3 regions of the Vibrio sp. R15-SG3-ISO1B genome follow, and region 2 is predicted to be linked to each of the others. Evidence: riboswitches for the same ligand, from Rfam matches in the RefSeq annotation. Region 2 holds a riboswitch; each other region holds the start of a gene.

Region 1 (6,546 bases), on a different contig from region 2:
ACGGTGTTCGAAATCGTCAAATCCGGCGGAGAGTGGAAAGTGGATAAAGCGGGGGAACGCAACCGCCGTATTACCGCTAACACAGAAATGCGCCTGACAGGCCCAGCGGCGGGTCATGAGTTGATGAAAACCGAATTGGATCCTTCAGGCTTAGCGCCACTCGGCACTTTTAACAACTGCGCCAACGGTCAAACGCCTTGGGGCACATACTTAACCTGTGAAGAGAACTTCCACGGCTATTTTGGCACCAGTACGACGGCAGAGTTGAGCGACGATCATAAGCGTTACGGAATCAAAGCAGCGAAGAGCAGCTACCAGTGGCATGATACCGATGAGCGTTTCGATGTCGCTAAGCATCCGAATGAACCACACCGTTTTGGTTGGGTTGTGGAGATCGATCCAAACGATCCGACGTCGACGCCGCTTAAGCGCACTGCACTCGGGCGATTTAAGCACGAGAATGCGGCACTGTTGATCAACGATGATGGTCATGTCGTGGTGTACCTAGGTGATGATGAGCGCGGGGAGCACATTTACAAATTTGTCTCTCGCGATCGCTACCAACCGGGCAATGATGCTGCCAATCGCAACTTGCTTGAAGAGGGCACCTTGTATGTCGCCAAGTTCGAGATGGACGACAACGAGTTGAAAGGCAAGGGGCAGTGGATTGAACTGACTTATGGCAAAAATGGCCTGACTAAAGAGAACGGTTTTAACGATCAAGCCGAGGTGATGATTTTTGCACGTCGCGCTGCGACTCAAGTTGGCGCGACCACGATGGATCGCCCAGAGTGGGTGGCGGTGCACCCAGACAACCAACACGTCTTCTGTACCCTCACCAACAACAAAAACCGCGGCGTAAAAGAGGGCCAACCTGTCGGTGGTCCGAACCCTCGCGCTGAGAACCACTACGGACAAATTGTTCGCTGGGTACCGACCTCGGGCGATCACACCCAAGCAGAGTTTGATTGGGATTTGTACCTGATTGCTGGCAACCCAACGGTGCACAAAGATTCGCTCTACGCGGGCAGTGACAACATCAACGCCGACAACATGTTTAATAGCCCGGATGGTATCGGCTTTGATAAAGCCGGTCGTTTGTGGATTCAAACGGACGGAAACTACTCAAATCAGGGCGATTTTGCAGGTCAAGGGAACAACCAAATGTTGTGCGGCGATCCTAATACTGGTGAAGTGCGACGTTTCTTGACGGGGCCAATTGCTTGTGAAATCACGGGGCTGACCTTCTCCGCCGACTACAAAACCATGTTTGTGGGTGTTCAGCATCCGGGCGAGAAAGGTGCGCCATCTCACTACCCTGGTGGTGGTGACAGCAAGCCTCGCTCCACCATCGTTGCCATTACCCGTGAAGATGGCGGCGTTATTGGCGCTTAAGCTGTCTCACTGTTTGCATCAACAATCATTCGTATCAAGATGGGCGCCACGAGCGCCCATTTTTTATTGCCGATTTCCACATTGGCATATTTATGCGATCGCTCGCATAAAAAACGTCAAGGTTTCGTGTGTTCACCACAAAGAGTGTTGCGCTTCACAATCGCAATCCCTATATTGAAAGAGTACTCAGCATAACCTTAAGGTGTTCTAATCCGAATAAACTCCAGATAACAATACGACATTGAGCGATTGACCCGGCGAATCTAACCCATTTCTATTGGCGCAGACGCCCCAACGTAAAAAGAATAAAGTCTATCTGAGCGCCTTCTGATGAGAGAAGTGGCACCTTTAGGTTATTAAGTACGGTGATGATAACTGAGGAGGAGGTTAGGCTATGGTATCACTACTTTGGGTAGCATTAGGTTGTGTGGTCTTCTTATGTTGTTGGAGTGCTCAGCATGGTCTCCCTATGCTGGGGCTTAAACTGGATGAGTCCGATCTACTGATTATTTCTGAACTCGCTGGCGAAGACGTCTTAGAGGCATGACCTCAAATAACGACGATAATGAGCGTTGAAGCAGCAGCAAAAATGGAGCCTTGGGCTCCATTTTGCGTTTCAAGCCTATCGAAAATTTTGGCTATGGCAGTGCGTTGGGTTATAGCGAGATCACGTCCGTCAACTTATCCACCACCGTATGAAAACGGGCTGGCCACGCTCTTTGTTTTTTGCTCACCAAATACAGGGTCTCGACGACGGCTTTCTTTGGCTGATGCACAGCAAGTTGATCGCGCAAAGTGAAAGAGCTGAATGCGCTGTGTGGCAGCACCGTAAAACCGAGCCCTTTGGCAACTGGCAGAAGAATTTGGCTGAGTTGGTTGATGTAGCCCGAGGTGCGCAGGGCGCGAATATCAATCCCCGCCAGCGCTTTGTCGCCACACTGCGAAAAGTAGAGCGAGAGATAGTGCTCCGCGTCGGGGTGGCGAATTAAACCGATCTCAAGGAGAAGTTCAGGGGTAATAGGCTCGTCGACGTTTGCCGGCACAATCAAACACATGGTTTCTTGACCTATCTCTTGCGCTTCGATTCTCGGGTCGAGCGGGATGTGAGTGACAAGGCCCAAATCGGCGCGCCCCTCAGCCAAATCGTCGATGATCTTACGGTTGGGGGCGACTTCCAGCTTGACGACCAGTTGTGCAAATTCACACTGTAAATCGAGCAGATGCGGGTAGATAAGCTGCGCCAACGCGCCAGAGCAAGAGACCGACACCTCACCGCGATGCGCGTCGTCCTGAGATAACGAAGCAATCAGGTCTGTTTCTTGTTTGGCGCGCTGCTTTGCGTACTGATAGACCTGTCTGCCTTGTTCCGTTACTTCAAAGCTCTTGTTGTGACGCGCAATCAGTGGGTAGCCGCAAGCCTGTTCGAGCTTTTTGATGTGCTGGCTGACACCGGGCTGAGTCATGAACAGCTTTTCTGCGGTATGAGTAAAGTGGCCGGTCTCGACCAAGGTTTGAAACGTTTTGAGCCAGAGTGGATTGAGCATAACCGTCAAATCAATAACGAAAATTTATAAAATTAAGAGTAAACGATAATGTTCTGTGTGCCAAACGTCGCGTTCGTATCGCCCACTCCTCGATTCACTCGGGTTATTTAAGTGATCTGAATAGGTTGCATCTGCGCTATCACAGGGTTAAGGTTGGCGACATAGTCGGGGAGCGTTCCTTCTGCTCGAATCATAACGATAGCTTGATTAACGAGCCTGTCGTAGAAGCATAGAAGGAAGGCTGAGATCGCATCGCGAGACCCGTTGAACCTGATTCAGTTAGCACTGACGTAGGGAACTATTCATAACGCGGTGTCGTGGGGTCGCCACAATCTCGCCCGTTATGTGTTGTGCTTGGCCAACGCGCTCTGCACACAGTTCCTGACGCGTGCGTGAGGAACACCGATGAACCAAACCGCATTTTATGACCCTCAAACTCCGATTGTCCTAACCATCGCTGGCTCCGACAGTGGCGGCGGCGCGGGCATCCAAGCCGACATCAAAGCGATCAGTGCAACAGGCAGTTACGCCTGCTCCGTTATTACGGCCATTACCGCGCAAAATACCTGTGGTGTTCACGCCATTCATCCTATCCCTATCGACCATGTTCAAGCGCAGCTCGATGCGGTATTGAGCGATCTCAATGTCGTGGCGGTGAAGGTTGGCATGCTGGCTGACGCTGAAATCATCCGTGTCGTGGCACAAAGTTTGGCGGCGTATCAGCCCAAGTTTCTCGTGGTGGACCCGGTGATGGTGGCCACCAGTGGTGACAGCTTACTGCACGCCAGTGCGGTGGGGGCGCTCAAGAAAGAACTGCTACCGCTTGCCGATATGATCACACCAAACTTACCCGAGGCGGCGGCGCTGACTGGGCGAGCAACGCCGACATCGGAAGAGGAGATGGGAGCGATGATTGACGCCCTGCGCGCCTTGGGCGCCAAAACAGTGCTTCTTAAAGGGGGGCATCTAGAGGGCGAAAGCAGTAACGATCTGCTGATTGAAAGGAGTGGCAGTGAATTGATTCGCGCTAAGCGAGTCGCCACTCATAATACTCATGGTACGGGCTGTACGTTGTCATCGGCCATTGCGTCCTATCTTGCCCAAGGGTATCGGCTGCACAAAGCGGTCCATTTGGCTAAGCAATACATCTCACAAGCCATTGCGCATGCCGATGAACTCTCTATTGGTCAAGGACATGGGCCTGTGCACCACTTTTTCTCTGGTCACCAAAATGTACGTTAATCGCGATGGCGTGCAGTCGCATTACAAGGCTCTATTTGGGCATCGAGACCGAGCCAGAGCGGCTAGAGTTGAGAATAAAACGCGCCGCGTCATAGCGATCATTAGAGAGAGGAATATAGCCAGAGTGGGAGACAACTTTGTTGATGTTGTCTCTGTCGATATAACTATCGACAAAGCGTTTCAGTGATGGCCGCTTCTCTAGCGCCTGTTTGTTCACGTAAATAAACAGAGGGCGGGAAAGTGCGGCATATCGTCCCATAATCACGTTCTCGACACTGGGTTTGACCGCGTTGAAGCCAGTGGGAGCGATGGCGATCGCTTTCAACTTGTCTTGATTTTGCAAATAGTAGGCAAAGCCGATAAACGCCATGGCGTTGGGATCGGCGGCCACTTCGGCGACTAAGGCTTCATCGTCTTCATTTGCGGTGTAGTCTTGTCGACTCGCTTTGCCATCCAGCACCACCTCAACAAAATAGTCATAAGTGCCTGAGTCTGATCCAGGGCCGTGCAGGACGATGGGGCGATCAGGGAAGTGCGGATTGACTTGCTGCCAGTGAGTTATCGTGCGTTCAGCGGTGCTTTCCCAGAGTGTTTTCAGTTCATCAAGAGAGAGCGCATCGATCCACTGATTTTCTTTGTTCACCACCACGGTTATTGCATCGAGTGCGACAGGGAGCTCAATATAGTCGATGTGGTTGATTTCACACAGCGCTCGCTCTTTCTCTTTAATCGGGCGAGAGGCGTTAGAAATATCCGTGCGGCCTCGGCAAAACTTACGAAATCCGCCACCTGTGCCAGTGATGCCCACCACCACTTGGGTGTTGTGCCGCTCGGCACGCATAAAGTGATCGGCGACGGCTTGGGTAATCGGGTAAACGGTACTCGACCCTTCAATTTTGATCAGATCTTTCCCGTGTGCCGTGGTACTCATCAGCGCTAGGCATACAGAAGCAAGAACAGTCGAACGCAATCGAAAAGTCATGGTTGAGCACAAAGGAAGAATCAACATACCGCGACTATACGAGCTAGCACTTTTGAGCTCAATATCTTCACGTGAACTGTCACTAAAGATTCATCAATCACTCATCAATAATAACTACGCTGAATATTTTCATGGGGATGTAACATTTCTTCACTAGGCTGACTCGCCTATGTTTTTATTCCTGCCCGCAAAATACGTGGGTAAACGTTCGTGTGATGCTATGAAGCGCAAATTCATTTTTACTTCCATTCTCGCCTTGTTGGTGATCACGTTTACGTCGGCGCTGGTGACCCAAGCGACCCACCTGTTAGTGAAAAAGTCCCCGCTTGCGGAAGCGGCCGCTGAAATTAAAGTCAACGGTACGCTGGCCTACCTTTGGTTTGATGAGATCATGTCGGGCGATACCGCTCAGTCGATTCAGGAAGTGTGGTACTACTTAGAAATCGCCGATTGGCATGTGGTCGCGCTGCTTGAAGGCGGCGAGAGTATCATGGGCAATTATGAGCCAGTCACGGACAACGAATTACGTGAGCGTCTGGTTGAGCTTCGCAAAACGCTGGCGCAATTTCGCCTTCATGTGGAATCCACCTACCAAAAAATTCAGGCGCAGCGAGCGGATGCGTTTTTAAGCGCCGGACGCGACGAGCAATTTTTGGAGTTTGCCAGCCAAGCGGATGAGATCCAGCGCGTGATCAAAGCCAGTTATGAGTCTGGGATTTCCAATTACACGCAAACCAGCATCACCCTGATTATTGCGGTGATTGTGATTGCTGCCTACTCAATACGATTGCAGCACCGCTATGAGAAAAACCGCGATCAATTGCTCCACTCTCTCACGCAAGCCAAAGCCGCAATAGAGGAGAAAAATGAGCAACTGCACAACCGAGCTTACTTCGACCCTTTAACTGGGTTGCCAAACCGAGCGCTGTTTTTAGACCGACTAGGCCAATCTATCCTCAACGCGGACCGCTCGAAAAAGCCGTTTGCTTTACTGTTCATCGATTTAGACCATTTTAAAGACGTCAACGATCTCTATGGGCATGAGATGGGCGACCGCTTGCTTGAGCAAGTCGCAAAGCGGATTGAGAGCAGCATTCGCATCACCGACTTGTCTGCGCGCTTCAGCGGTGATGAGTTTGTGGTGGTGCTGAGTCACTTAAACAGCGTCAATAGCGCAATCAGTGTTGCCAACCGTATCGCCTCCAAGTTGATAGATACCTTGCAGCAGCCGTTTCACATAGAGGGTGTGGCGGTGAATGTGTCCGCCAGTATTGGCATTTCGCTCTATCCCGAAGACAGTGCGACGCAAGACAGCTTGCTACGCTACGCGGACAACGCCATGTATCACGCCAAAGCGATGGGCAAAAACAATTTTCAGTTTTA
Region 2 (6,546 bases):
TCGCCGCCAGCGCTTGGTAATTACCTAACGAGCCTACCACCGGACCTACCACGCCAAGTTCACTGCATTTTTGGCCAGAAGGAAGTGAATCGAACGGATATAGGCAGTGGTAGCATGGGCTATCTTGCTGATAATCAAACAACGCGAATTGCCCTTGCCATCCAATGGCCGAGGCCGAGATCAAAGGTGTCCGGTTTTTGAAGCAGAGCTGATTGATTTGCTGACGCGTTTCAAGGTTGTCTGTGCAATCAAGCACGATGTCGGCAAGCATGATCTCAAGCCCAAGTTGGGTATCATCGAGCCGTTGGTCAATCGCGCGAATGCGAATCAAAGGGTTGAGGTGCTCTAATTGACTCTTAGCCGCCAACGCTTTGCTCTGCCCTTGGTCATCGTTTCGATAGATGACTTGGCGCTGAAGATTGCTTATCTCGACACGATCATCATCCACCAACACCAATTTGCCTACACCAGCGGACGCTAAATAAAGGCTTGCCGCTGACCCGAGGCCACCACAACCAATCAGCAACACATGAGCATTCGCCAACTTTGCTTGCCCTTGTTCGCCCCATTGCGGCAACGACACTTGTCTTTGGTAACGTAAGAACGCCTCGTCAGACAGCATGGTCATCCCTGCTCTCCTACTTGCTTGTTTGCCTTCATCAACTCAGTAAAAGCCGCAATGACCGGTTTTGGGTCGTCGGCGAGCGTAATCGCGCGCACGACAGCCAGGCTTGAGACGCCGCACTGCCACACCATCGCAGCGTTACCTTGGTCGATACCGCCAATCGCAACCGTAGGAAAGCCCGTACCTTGCGAGCGAGGAATCGAATCAATCAACTGTTGATAAAGCTTCAAGCGCACTAAACCTTGCGGCTTTGAAGGCATAACCTTGGTCGTGGTTGGGAAGATATGCCCCAGTGCGATGTAGCTTGGCGCAATCTGCACAATACGCAGCAGTTCGTAGTAGCCGTGTGTCGAGAGCCCTAAAGCGATACCTGCCTGTGACAATGCCTGCAAGTTCGACGCTTCAATATCTTCTTGGCCAAGGTGAACACCGAATGCACCGTGCTTTATCGCCAACTGCCAATGATCGTTGATAAACACATGTGCTTGGTATTGCTGACCCAATGCAATCGCACGTATCACCTGCGCTTCCAAATCAGCTTGCTGTGGATCTTTGATGCGCAGCTGTATGGTTTTAATGCCTAGAGGAAGTAATCGTTCAATCCAACTGACATCGTCGACCACCGGATAGAGACCCAACACCTCTTTCGCCATGGAGGGAAAAGAGATCGCGCGGCCTTCAGTTTTCCAACCAACACGAATGCCGAGAGTTTCGTCCTCGAGCACAGGCGTAGGAAATTGCTCTAAACAACATGGCCATTGAGATGTTTCACGTGAAACATGCCCCATCGCACGTGCGAGCGTCAGTGCATCTTCAACGGGAAAATCGAGCGCCCGCAAGGTGATAAACCATGCAAAGTGCTGTGTAGCATCAAGCGCCATTTGGTGGACATTAAGCGCACGCACTTCAGCATGAGCACGCGTGCTGTGTTGCCAAATATCGAGCACGCGCCCTTCGCACCTTGCGCCAATAACGATCGCATGCGGGGCATAGTCCGCCAGCGAGACATCACCCTCTGCAACTGAGTACACCAGTTGATGGATGTTTTGTTCGCTGTCGTCACTGAGAGAGGAAGACTCAGAGACTTGCGTATCCCGAGCAATCCAAACAGAAGAAGACGCACCGCGCAGTTCAACCGTCGACTCAGCCCCTTCAATCAACTGAATCTCTCGTGTGGCAAACCCTTGCTCGCCGGCTAATGCCAAGCATTGCGCGATATCATCGCGCAATGTGGGCTCTGAGTGAGGAATCACAATTTTCATCGTCGCGCTCCTAAGACTCTGCACTTTCAGGCTGAGCGGCAGGATGATACAACTCAGAACCCGATTGACGGAACTCCTCTGACTTTTGGCGCATCCCTTCAAGTGGATCATCGAGCATTTTAACGGAGATGGCTTGGTCGGCTTCGACTTGTTGCGTGTCTTTAGCGTACTCGCGCACTTCCTGAGAAATTTTCATCGAACAGAATTTTGGTCCACACATTGAACAAAAGTGAGCCACTTTGCCCGACTCTTGCGGCAAAGTTTCATCGTGGAAAGCTCGCGCTGTATCAGGGTCAAGCGACAAATTGAACTGATCCTCCCAGCGGAACTCAAAGCGAGCTTTTGAGAGCGCATTGTCACGAACCTGAGCACCAGGGTGGCCTTTAGCCAAATCCGCCGCATGCGCCGCAAGTTTATAAGCAATCAAGCCCGTCTTAACGTCTTCTTTATTGGGTAGACCCAAGTGCTCTTTCGGCGTCACATAGCAGAGCATCGCACAGCCGTACCAGCCGATCATCGCAGCGCCAATGCCAGAGGTAATATGATCGTACCCAGGGGCAATATCGGTCGTCAGAGGACCCAAAGTGTAGAATGGCGCTTCGTGGCAGTGCTCTAGCTGCTCATCCATATTGGCTTTGATCATGTGCATAGGTACATGCCCAGGGCCTTCAATGATCACCTGCACGTCATACTCCCACGCGATCTTAGTCAGTTCACCCAACGTGCGTAGCTCAGCAAACTGCGCTTCATCATTGGCATCGGCCACCGAACCTGGACGCAAGCCATCACCGAGCGAAAGCGCGACATCGTACTTGGCACAAATTTCACAAATTTCGCGGAAGTGGGTGTAAAGGAAGCTTTCTTGATGGTGAGCGAGACACCACTTAGCGATGATCGAGCCGCCGCGAGAGACAATACCCGTGACACGTTTGGCCGTCATCGGCACATAACGCAACAGCAAACCGGCATGAATCGTGAAGTAATCGACGCCCTGCTCAGCTTGCTCAATCAAGGTGTCTCGCATCACTTCCCAGTTGAGGTTTTCTGCAATGCCATTCACTTTTTCAAGCGCTTGGTACATAGGCACGGTGCCGATCGGAACTGGGCTGTTACGTAGAATCCACTCTCGAGTCTCGTGAATATTGCGTCCGGTCGACAAATCCATCACCGTATCGCCGCCCCAACGTGTTGCCCAAACCAATTTCTCAACTTCTTCCTCAATGGAAGAGGTCACAGAAGAGTTACCAATATTGGCGTTCACCTTGACCAAGAAATTGCGACCAATGATCATTGGCTCCGCTTCCGGGTGGTTGATGTTGGATGGAATGATGGCACGGCCCGCGGCCACTTCTTGGCGGACAAACTCAGCACTGATGTCCTTTGGCAAGTGGGCCCCAAAGCTTTGACCTGGATGCTGTTGGTTCAACACCTCATCGCGATAACGAGCACGCCCCATGTTTTCACGCAGAGCGATGTATTCCATTTCCGGTGTAATCACACCTTGACGCGCGTAGTGGAGCTGAGTAACACACTGACCGCTTTTCGCACGGCGAATGCGAGGTAAGTTACCATAACGCAGCTCGTCTAGCGTATCGTCTTCCAAGCGCTGTTTGGTGTATACCGAACTGACCTCATCGAGCAGCTCCGTATCACCGCGCTCTTCAATCCACTGTTCACGTAACTTAGGTAATCCATGGTAGAGGTCAATCGTATGGTCAGGATCGGTATAAGGACCAGAAGTGTCGTAAACGCGAATCGGCTCATTGGGCTCAAAGATCGGCGCGTCTTTAGTACCGCCAATCAAGCTGTCAGCGAGGGAGATTTCTCGCATAGGAACACGAATATCAGGTCGTGAACCTTCTACATAAACCTTGCGTGAATTGGGGTACGCCTGTACCGAGAGGGTATCAATAAACTGTTTGGCTTCCAGTCTCGCTTGTTTGCGATTCGACATAGCATTTTTCCTTGCTCTTTATTGCTCGTAGGAGCATGAGTGTTAGAGATAAAAATGCTTGGCGGAAAGATGCAACAAGAGGGCGATCTGACGCGGGTACCTATCTGTAGATAGATCGCATGACGCTCAGATCAGAGAGAACGAATCCTAGATTAGGAGGGTCGATATCTTCTCTTGTTCCCTTCGCAGGTATTAACCTGATCAGGTTCAACGGATCCCGAATAAACGGTCTCAGCCTTATGGCACTCCGACAAGTGAACCGAGTATATAAAAACGGCTTGGATAAACCAAGCCGACCTGTGTAAATTTTGTCTAGTGAGGCTCAAAGCACCTCTAAGCAAGCTAGCTTTTGATCAGCAGTTGAAAGCCCACCCAAGCGGCAGAGATGCTTAATACTACATTGAGTAAGACATTGAGTCCCATCTTGAAAAAGGCGCCCTGCTGCATGAGTAAAACGTTGTCCATCGAAAACGTAGAGAACGTCGTCAAAGCACCAAGAAAACCGAGCCCGATGATCTGTCTCCATGGTTCAGTCGCAAGGTTGCCATTTTCAAACGCGGCGATCAGTAAGCCCATCGCCAGTGAGCCGACTACGTTAACAGTTAGCGTACCATATGGAAAACCTCGCCCCAGTAATGTCGCACACAGCTCAGACACTAAATAACGAGAGCACGCACCAACGGCGCCACCCATGGCAATAAACCCTAAAATTGCAAACTGACCCATAACCCCTCCAAATTTGTGGCGTTAGTGTAGCGCCAAACAGACAAAAAAACAGACTTCAGATCAATGTAATGACGCTAAACACTCTGTTAGATTTAAAAAGTTACAGGAGTCACTTTACTTCGATATAGCCCATCAAACCGGTTTTCATGTGCTCTATGACATGACAGTGATACATCCACCGACCGGGGTTGTCCGCGACGAAAGCCGCTTTGGCACGACCATTCTTGCCCAGTAGTACCGTATCCGTATGGAACGGCTCTAGGAGCGGCTTACCGTCCATTTCGAGCACGGTAAAGGTATGGCCATGAAGATGAATAGGATGATGGTACTGAGTGACATTTTTAAGATCGAAGATGTAGGTTTTGCCTAGCTCCAACTGCGCCAGCGGCGCAGGAATCGAATGACGACTCATCCCCTGCCACGCCACCTTGTTGGTCAACCAAAAGGTTGAACTCGCCTTGCCATCTTTGCCTACGGGCGTTACCGCACCTTGCCACTCAAACACAAAGTCAATCTCTTCAGCGTTGGGTAGATCGAGCGCGGGCACAGGGTTAAGAGGCAAACTTGGCAGCGCTTGACCCTGTGGCAAATCAGACGCGACGACATCAAATTCACACAGAGGAAAAGGGAAACGCCCCTTCATTTGACGAACAAACACTTTGTTGCCAGCAGATGGCGCAATCAGACCAAGATCCACCCTCATACCCGGTCCAACTTTATGCTGAGAGAGCTTCATTGGCGTGGTGACCGGGTTGCCATCAATAGCCAGTATCCAAGCCTCTGCCCCTTCAATCGCAATTGGATAGGTAATGGTATTGTCGACATTAGCAATGCGTAAGCGAGTGGTCGCGTGCGCTTTAAGCGTATATAAAGGCTCATGAACGCCATTCACACTGCTCCACTCCCCTGGCGTGCCCATCCGAGCACTTAAACGTGGGATCATTCTCTCCTTCCACTGCCCTTGACTGTCGATGTGCCAATGCTTGAGCATTAACGCATGCTCTTCATCAAAAACCACGGGGTCGCGCTCTTCAACAATAATCAGTCCAACGAGTCCTCGCCCTAACTGTTCAACGCTGTTCATGTGTGGGTGATACCAAAACGTGCCTGCGTCAGGCGGAGTGAATCGATACTCAAACGTCTCTCCCGGCATGATAGGCGCTTGACTGAGAAAAGGAACGCCGTCCATCTCGATCGGTATTCGCAAGCCGTGCCAATGTATGGTGGTAGGCTCTGACAGTTTGTTCGTGAAACGAATCACGACCTCTTCCCCCTGACGACAATAGAGTGTCGGCGCAGGGATCGCACCATTAAACCCCAGTACGTCTGTTTGATACCCAGGGACGAGTTCAGCCCGGCTAGGCTCAGCAGTGAGATCGTAAACATAGCCTTCTCGAGTCCGAGTTTGCCGAGTCACCGAACAAGCAGGAATCATTGAGAGAGCAGACAAAGCAAGTGAAGATTGAAGAAATTGGCGACGACTCAAAGCCATAACGGTAAACACCTAAAACAGACAAGACGTATAATGTAGCAAAATACTGCGAATGATTCTCAGTGCAATGAGTGATTTGTGTTTTGTCGCGTGCAAGATTAAAAAACGGAGACAAAAAAGGCTCTAGTCTTTCGACTAGAGCCTTAGATATGGCAGGGGTGGAGAGATTCGAACTCCCAACACGCGGATTTGGAATCCGCTGCTCTGCCAATTGGAGCTACACCCCTAAAAATTAGATTCAAAAAAACCTCGATAAACGAGGTTTATAAGTGGCGGAGTGGACGGGACTCGAACCCGCGACCCCCGGCGTGACAGGCCGGTATTCTAACCAACTGAACTACCACTCCGCAGTGGTCTATTTAAAGTCTTATCTCAATCGTGCTTTAAACAGATAATGTTCAAAGCCTGGCGATGTCCTACTCTCACATGGGGAAACCCCACACTACCATCGGCGCTAATTCGTTTCACTTCTGAGTTCGGCATGGAA
Region 3 (6,546 bases), on a different contig from region 2:
CGCGCTAACGCAACCCGTTGACGCTGGCCACCAGAGAGCTCATGCGGCAATCGAGACAAATACTCCGCCACCCCCACCTGCTGCGCCGCTTGCACTACCGCCTGTTTCTGCGTTGCAGACAACTTCAAGCCGGGATCCAATCCAAGGCCGATATTTTCCGACACGGTAAGGTGAGCAAACAAGTTGTGCTCTTGAAACAACATCGCAAATGGACGCTGATAAGGCGCCAGCCCGTTGAGCGTTTGACCTTGCGCTAAAATTTCACCGCTTAATGGCTCAATAAAGCCCGCCATCAAGGCGAGTAAGGTCGACTTCCCTGCGCCACTGGGTCCCATTAGCGCGACGATTTGCCCTGCCTCAACGTGCAGATCAAACTGAAATGACTCGGCATGATAATCGTAATGCAGGTCACTGAGAGTGAGCATAGTGACTCCTATTGGTGGGGGTAGAAGCAGAGCGAGGACGAAATAGGCGTTCCATCAGCGCAAAACAGCCCACACTCAAAAGCAGTAAAGAGACCGATACGACTGCCGCCGCGTCCATTTGGTAACTGCCGAGCAGTTGGAACAGGTAGAGCGGCAGCGTACGAAACTCCTGACTACCAAACAGCGCGATGGCACTGAGATCGCCCATAGAAAACATAAAACTGATGGCAAACGCGTGCGCCAGCGGCCGTTTTAATGCGCGCCACTCCACCACCCGTAAACGGCGCCAACCGCGGATTCCAAGGGTTGCACAGAGGTACTGATACTGCTGCTCAAGTTGCAACATCGGCTGAGCCAAGGTTTTGATCACATAAGGCAGCCCCATTAACGCGTTGACCGCAACAACAACGACCAAGGCGTAGCTGAGCGCATCCGTCCACGAACGGAGCAGCAAAAAGAGCCCGGTCGAGATCACTAATCCTGGGGTCACCAGAATGATGGTCCCTAGCAGCTCTATCTTATCCGCGGTTTTCTCACGTTGATTGAGGCGCAGTCTTCGGCTCGACAATAAAATCGCCGTGCCCGCACTGACAGCGATAACGCTCGCCATGCTCGCCACTTTCAGTGACGCGCCGAGCGCGGACCAAAATCGGCCATCACTCAGCACACTCAACGCCTGAGAATTCATACCACTGGCTAGTACCATCCCAAGAGGCGGCAACACTAACAGCAAGCTAAAACCTATCCAAGCGCCATCCCAGCACTTAGAGAATAGACTGTCTTTCACCACCAACGCAGTTGGTGCGTCGCTGCCCATCGAAATGGCAATAGGTCGAGCGAAGCGTTGAATCGATAACGCCATTAAGCCACATAGCAGCATTTGCCAAATTGCCAGTAACGCGCCCGCTTGCAAATCAAAATCAAACTTGATCGCTTGGTAAATCGCGAGCTCAATGGTGGTCGATTTGGGCCCGCCGCCCAATGCCATAACAGTGGCAAAACTGGTAAAGCAGAGCATAAACACCAACCCGCAAACGGGCGCTAATTGCTGCCTCATCCGCGGCCATTCGACCCACTTAAACTTTTGCCAATGGCCCATGCCTAAGTGGGCGCACAGTTTGTGTTGCTCCGCCGGAATCGACTCTAGTGATTGCAGCAGCAAACGCGCCGCATAAGGAAGATTAAAAAAGAGGTGCGCGAGCAAAATGCCATGCAAACCGTAAATATTAAATGGCAACGAGAGATCCCACTGCGCAAGCTGTGTCGCCAGCCAACCACTGCGCCCATAAATCGCCAGCAAGCCAAACACCCCCACCAACACAGGAAGTACCAAAGTGGTCGCAAACAGCTTGAGTACCAAAGCTTTGCCGATGAACTGCCGCCGCGACAAAGCATGGGTGACGGGGATCGCCAAACCGACACTGAGCAGCGTTGAGAGAAAAGATTGATAGAAGCTAAATTGGGTAACGTGGCGGTAATAAGGATCTTGCCAAATGACGCGCAGATCGAGGGAAGGCGCTTGATTGAGCAATGCCAGCAGCGCTGAAACGACAAAGGCCGCGATCAGCATCGCGACCCATACGCCTAATTTAGGGACAGATTGCACGAACGCCTAACCTTAGAAGGTCAACGCGTTTTGCCATTCACGAATCCACGCTTTGCGGTGGGTAGCCACCTCTTCAGCGCTAAAGCTCAAGGCTTGGCTTGGCTTCGTCAGGCTTTGATACCCTTCTGGCAACGCGACGTCAGTGACAGGGTACATCCAGTTCCCTGTGGGCATGGCCGACTGAAAGTCATCGCTGAGGATAAACTGCATAAAGGCATCCGCCAACTCGCTGTTCGCGCTCGTTTTAACTTTGGCGGCCACTTCTACTTGAGTGTAATGACCTTCCGCGAAATTCGCCGCAGCGAACTTAGCATCATTTTCGGCAATCAGATGGTACGCAGGTGACGTGGTGTAAGAGAGCACCATGTCAGACTCGCCTTTTAAGAACATCGAGTACGCTTCTGACCACCCTTTCGTGACCGTCACTGTCTTTTTCGCCAACGCTTTCCACGCCTGCGGCGCTTCGTCGCCATAGACAGATTTCATCCACAGCATCAAACCTTGACCCGGGGTTGAGGTACGCGGGTCTTGGTAGATGACTGTTAAGTCGTCATTTGATTCCACCAGCGCTTTGAGGCTAGTCGGTGGCTCAGCCAAGGTCTCTTTGTTGTAGACAAACGCGAAGTAACCGTAGTCGTACGGCACAAAGGTCGTATTGGACCAGCCGCCTGGCAAGGTGACGGATGACGTATCGACGCTATGCTCAGCCAACAAACCGGTCTGCTGCGCTTCTGCCATCAAGTTGTTGTCTAACCCCAACACAATATCGGCTTTGCTATTGTCGCCTTCCAGTCTCAAGCGATTGAGGATAGAGACGCCATCATCCAAAGCTACAAAATTCAACGTACAGTCGCACTGTGCTTCAAACGCTTTTTTTACCACTGGGCCTGGGCCCCAATCGGCAGCGAAAGAGTCATAGGTATAAACGGTTAACGTATCGGCTGCGGTTGCAGAAAAAGACGTCAGTGCCGCGGCGGCACAAAGTGGCATAAATGAAGGGATAAAAGTGGATTTCACTGCTCGCTCTCCTTGTTGAGCCACGCAGGTCTGAGGGACAAACAGACGTCTGATGTCCTCGCTCAATTCCTACGCCAGCATTATCTGGTTCAGGTCTACGGGTCCCGAGCAAAGCTCGATCTCAGCGTCATTCAGTGAATGAATAGCTCCCCGATGAGGTTCGGCTTGATTGTAATAGGTCTGCCCTACAATAGCCATACTTGCGTGACGGCCCACCAAGACACAATCACGAATCGTTACGTTGATCATAGCCCCAGCGCGCCACCAAGGATTGCTCGATGCCGAGGTGATCCAAAATGCGCGCGACCATAAAATCAATAAGATCGTCTATCGATTTAGGTTGGTGATAAAAACCGGGCGCGGCCGGCATAATAGTGACGCCCATCTGCGAGAGCTTGTGCATGTTCTCAAGGTGCAAGGTTGAGAAAGGCGTTTCTCGAACCACCAGCAGCAATTGACCACGCTCTTTCATCACCACATCAGCGGCGCGTTCAATCAAATTATCGGACATACCATGAGCAATCGCTGCCACACTGCCCGCCGAACAAGGGCAAACCACCATCTGCTTGGGCGCCGCTGAGCCAGAGGCCACGGGCGAGAACCAGTCCTCTTTGCCGCACACCACTAATTTAGCCGGATCGCAGCTGAGATGGGCGACCAAGGCTTGCTTGGCGCTGTCTGGGTTGGCAGGCAGTTTTAATCCGTGTTCGGTGGCCAACACCACTCGCGCCGCCGATGAAACCAGCAGGTAAACCTGATAATCCGCGGCCAATAAGCACTGCAACAAACGCAGCCCATAAGGCGCGCCTGAGGCTCCGGTAAAAGCGAGGGTGATGGATTTTTCAGCCATTGTGCGTATCTCTTATTATTGGGCTAATTGCGCTAACAGTTTGTCGTGAATTCCGCCAAACCCGCCGTTACTCATCACAAGAATCTGATCGCCGGGGCGAGCATGCCTAGCGATGCTGCGCACCAAGTCGTCGATGTCGTCAGAGACATAAGCGGGTTGCGCGCACTGCTCGGCAATCTCACTCACCGACCAAGTAATTGACTCAGGCTGAAAGAGGAACACTTCATCTGCCGCCTGCAATGAGGCCGCAAGCGTTTCTTTGTGCACCCCGCGTTTCATGGTTGCACTACGCGGCTCCAACACCGCAAGGATTCGGGATTGACCCACCTTGTTACGTAAGCCGCCCAATGTCAGTTCAATCGCCGTTGGATGATGAGCAAAGTCGTCATACACAGTGATGTCATTGACCTGCCCTTTTAACTCCAAGCGGCGTTTGGTATTAATAAAGCGCCCTAACGCCTCACAAGCGTGATCCGGAGTGACCCCCACATGACGCGCCGCCGCGATGGCCATCAACGCATTGCTGACGTTGTGATCGCCGACTAAATTCCACGTCACTCGACCCACTATTTCTCCCGCCAATAAGACATCAAAGACACTGCTATCTTGGGCCTCTTTTTGCGCTTGCCAGCCAGATTCGCACCCTGTGTACTCTTGTTCGCTCCAGCAGCCACGGGCAATAACGTCTTGCAGCGCCTGGTCTGATTGAGGAGTAAACATCCGACCATTGCCCGGTACGGTTCTCACTAGATGGTGAAATTGGCGCTTAATCGCTTCCAGATCATCGAAGATGTCTGCATGATCGAACTCAAGGTTATTCATGACCAAGGTACGTGGATGGTAATGAACGAACTTAGAACGCTTATCGAAAAAAGCGCTGTCGTATTCATCAGCTTCAACTATGAAAAACGGGCTGTTGCCCAACCTTGCCGACAAACCAAAGTTGCCAAGCACGCCGCCCACGAGAAAACCGGGTTCATAACCACAATCTTCCAGAATCCAAGCGAGCATACTGGATGTGGTGGTTTTGCCGTGCGTTCCCGCGACCGCCAGTACCCATCGGTCATGCAGCAGAAACTCTTGCAGCCACTGTGGGCCGGAGGTGTAACGCAGGTTGCTATCCAGTACATGCTCGACACACGGGTTACCACGGCTCATCGCATTACCGATCACCACCAAATCGGGCGCCGGATTTAACTGCGCAGGATCAAACCCTTCTATAATTTCAATACCTTGCGATTCAAGTAGCGTGCTCATGGGCGGGTACACATTGGCGTCACTGCCGGTGACTTTGTGCCCCAATTGACGCGCTAAAATTGCCGCTCCTCCCATAAAGGTGCCACAAATTCCCAAGATATGAATATGCATAGAGTGATCCTGAAAAGGCTAATTTGAAGTGCTCATTATGGCGATAATGGCTTGAAAAGCGAACCTCTTTGTCCTTCGGATGTGAAATCTTGGCACAATCGAGCAAAGTTTGTTCAAGATGAAAAACCGTGAAAATATTTGAATAATTACCAAAAAAATTGAGAGGTTAGACAGTTAGTTCGTTACCAATAATAAGATCATGGTTTTACAATTGCTCAAGGCAAAAACAAAAGCTCACGCATAGCTTCGTCCCTCTTGCGCCCCAACAATAAAATGGCAAGAGGTTGCCCAACTCCCCCCAAACTTATGCGATTTTAAGGAATAAACATGTCTGGAATGCGCACCCTTGGCGAGTTCATTGTTGAAAAACAGACGGACTTCCCCCACGCTAGCGGTGATCTATCATCCCTACTGTCGTCGATTCGCCTTGCGGCTAAAATCGTCAACCGCGAAATTAACGCGGCGGGCCTTGGTGATATCACCGGTGCCGTTGGTAGTGAGAACATTCAGGGCGAAGCCCAACAAAAACTGGATGTTTACGCGAACGAGAAGTTCAAAGCAGCACTTGAAGCACGTGATCAAGTGTGTGGCGTAGCAAGTGAAGAAGAAGATGAGGCGGTCGCGTTCAATAAAGAACTGAACAAAAACGCCAAATACGTGGTATTGATGGATCCACTCGATGGCTCATCTAACATCGATGTTAACGTCTCTGTCGGAACGATTTTCTCTATCTATCGCCGCGTCTCTCCTATCGGTACCCCACCGACAGAAGAAGACTTCCTTCAACCAGGCAACAAGCAAGTCGCGGCCGGTTATGTGATTTACGGTTCATCAACCATGCTTGTCTACACCACAGGCAATGGCGTCAATGGCTTTACCTACGATCCATCGATCGGTACGTTCTGCTTGTCTCATGAGAATATGATGGTGCCAGAAGATGGCCGCATCTACTCAATTAACGAAGGTAACTACTTCCGTTTCCCAATGGGCGTGAAAAAGTACATCAAATTCTGCCAAGAAAACGAACCGAATGACGGTCGCCCGTACACGTCTCGCTACATTGGCTCTTTGGTGTCGGACTTCCACCGTAACCTACTGAAAGGAGGCATTTACCTGTACCCAAGCACGCAAAGCCACCCGAACGGCAAACTGCGTCTTCTTTATGAGTGTAACCCAATGGCGTTCATTATTGAGCAGGCGGGCGGTATTGCCTCAGACGGTGAGAAACGCATCATGGATATTGATCCCACAGAGCTGCACCAACGTGTGCCTTTCTTTGT

What was found. Region 2 has a riboswitch for thiamine pyrophosphate ahead of thiC (phosphomethylpyrimidine synthase ThiC). Riboswitches for the same ligand answer to the same signal wherever they lie in the genome.
Region 1: linked by a shared signal. The riboswitch ahead of thiD (bifunctional hydroxymethylpyrimidine kinase/phosphomethylpyrimidine kinase) and the one ahead of thiC (phosphomethylpyrimidine synthase ThiC) in region 2 are both predicted to bind thiamine pyrophosphate.
Region 3: linked by a shared signal. The riboswitch ahead of thiB (thiamine ABC transporter substrate binding subunit) and the one ahead of thiC (phosphomethylpyrimidine synthase ThiC) in region 2 are both predicted to bind thiamine pyrophosphate.

What each region holds. Positions count from the first base shown of each region.
Region 1 covers NZ_JCBDGG010000017.1:36,465-43,010, reverse strand. The annotation lists gene AC6R0S_RS05330 (PhoX family protein) at 1-1,395, shown strand, start outside; gene AC6R0S_RS05325 (hypothetical protein) at 1,790-1,942, shown strand; gene AC6R0S_RS05320 (LysR family transcriptional regulator) at 2,052-2,939, opposite strand; TPP riboswitch at 3,096-3,253, shown strand; gene thiD (bifunctional hydroxymethylpyrimidine kinase/phosphomethylpyrimidine kinase) at 3,345-4,181, shown strand; gene AC6R0S_RS05310 (PstS family phosphate ABC transporter substrate-binding protein) at 4,213-5,163, opposite strand; gene AC6R0S_RS05305 (putative bifunctional diguanylate cyclase/phosphodiesterase) at 5,333-6,546, shown strand, end outside.
Region 2 covers NZ_JCBDGG010000006.1:2,552-9,097, reverse strand. The annotation lists gene AC6R0S_RS01930 (HesA/MoeB/ThiF family protein) at 1-622, opposite strand, end outside; gene AC6R0S_RS01925 (thiamine phosphate synthase) at 625-1,887, opposite strand; gene thiC (phosphomethylpyrimidine synthase ThiC) at 1,898-3,841, opposite strand; TPP riboswitch at 4,003-4,101, opposite strand; gene crcB (fluoride efflux transporter CrcB) at 4,184-4,567, opposite strand; gene AC6R0S_RS01910 (multicopper oxidase domain-containing protein) at 4,677-6,059, opposite strand; tRNA gene AC6R0S_RS01905 (tRNA-Trp) at 6,210-6,286, opposite strand; tRNA gene AC6R0S_RS01900 (tRNA-Asp) at 6,330-6,406, opposite strand; rRNA gene rrf (5S ribosomal RNA) at 6,463-6,546, opposite strand, start outside.
Region 3 covers NZ_JCBDGG010000035.1:22,364-28,909, forward strand. The annotation lists gene thiQ (thiamine ABC transporter ATP-binding protein) at 1-425, opposite strand, end outside; gene thiP (thiamine/thiamine pyrophosphate ABC transporter permease ThiP) at 409-1,995, opposite strand; gene thiB (thiamine ABC transporter substrate binding subunit) at 2,044-3,021, opposite strand; TPP riboswitch at 3,098-3,211, opposite strand; gene AC6R0S_RS10770 (flavin prenyltransferase UbiX) at 3,275-3,898, opposite strand; gene mpl (UDP-N-acetylmuramate:L-alanyl-gamma-D-glutamyl-meso-diaminopimelate ligase) at 3,914-5,266, opposite strand; gene fbp (class 1 fructose-bisphosphatase) at 5,594-6,546, shown strand, end outside.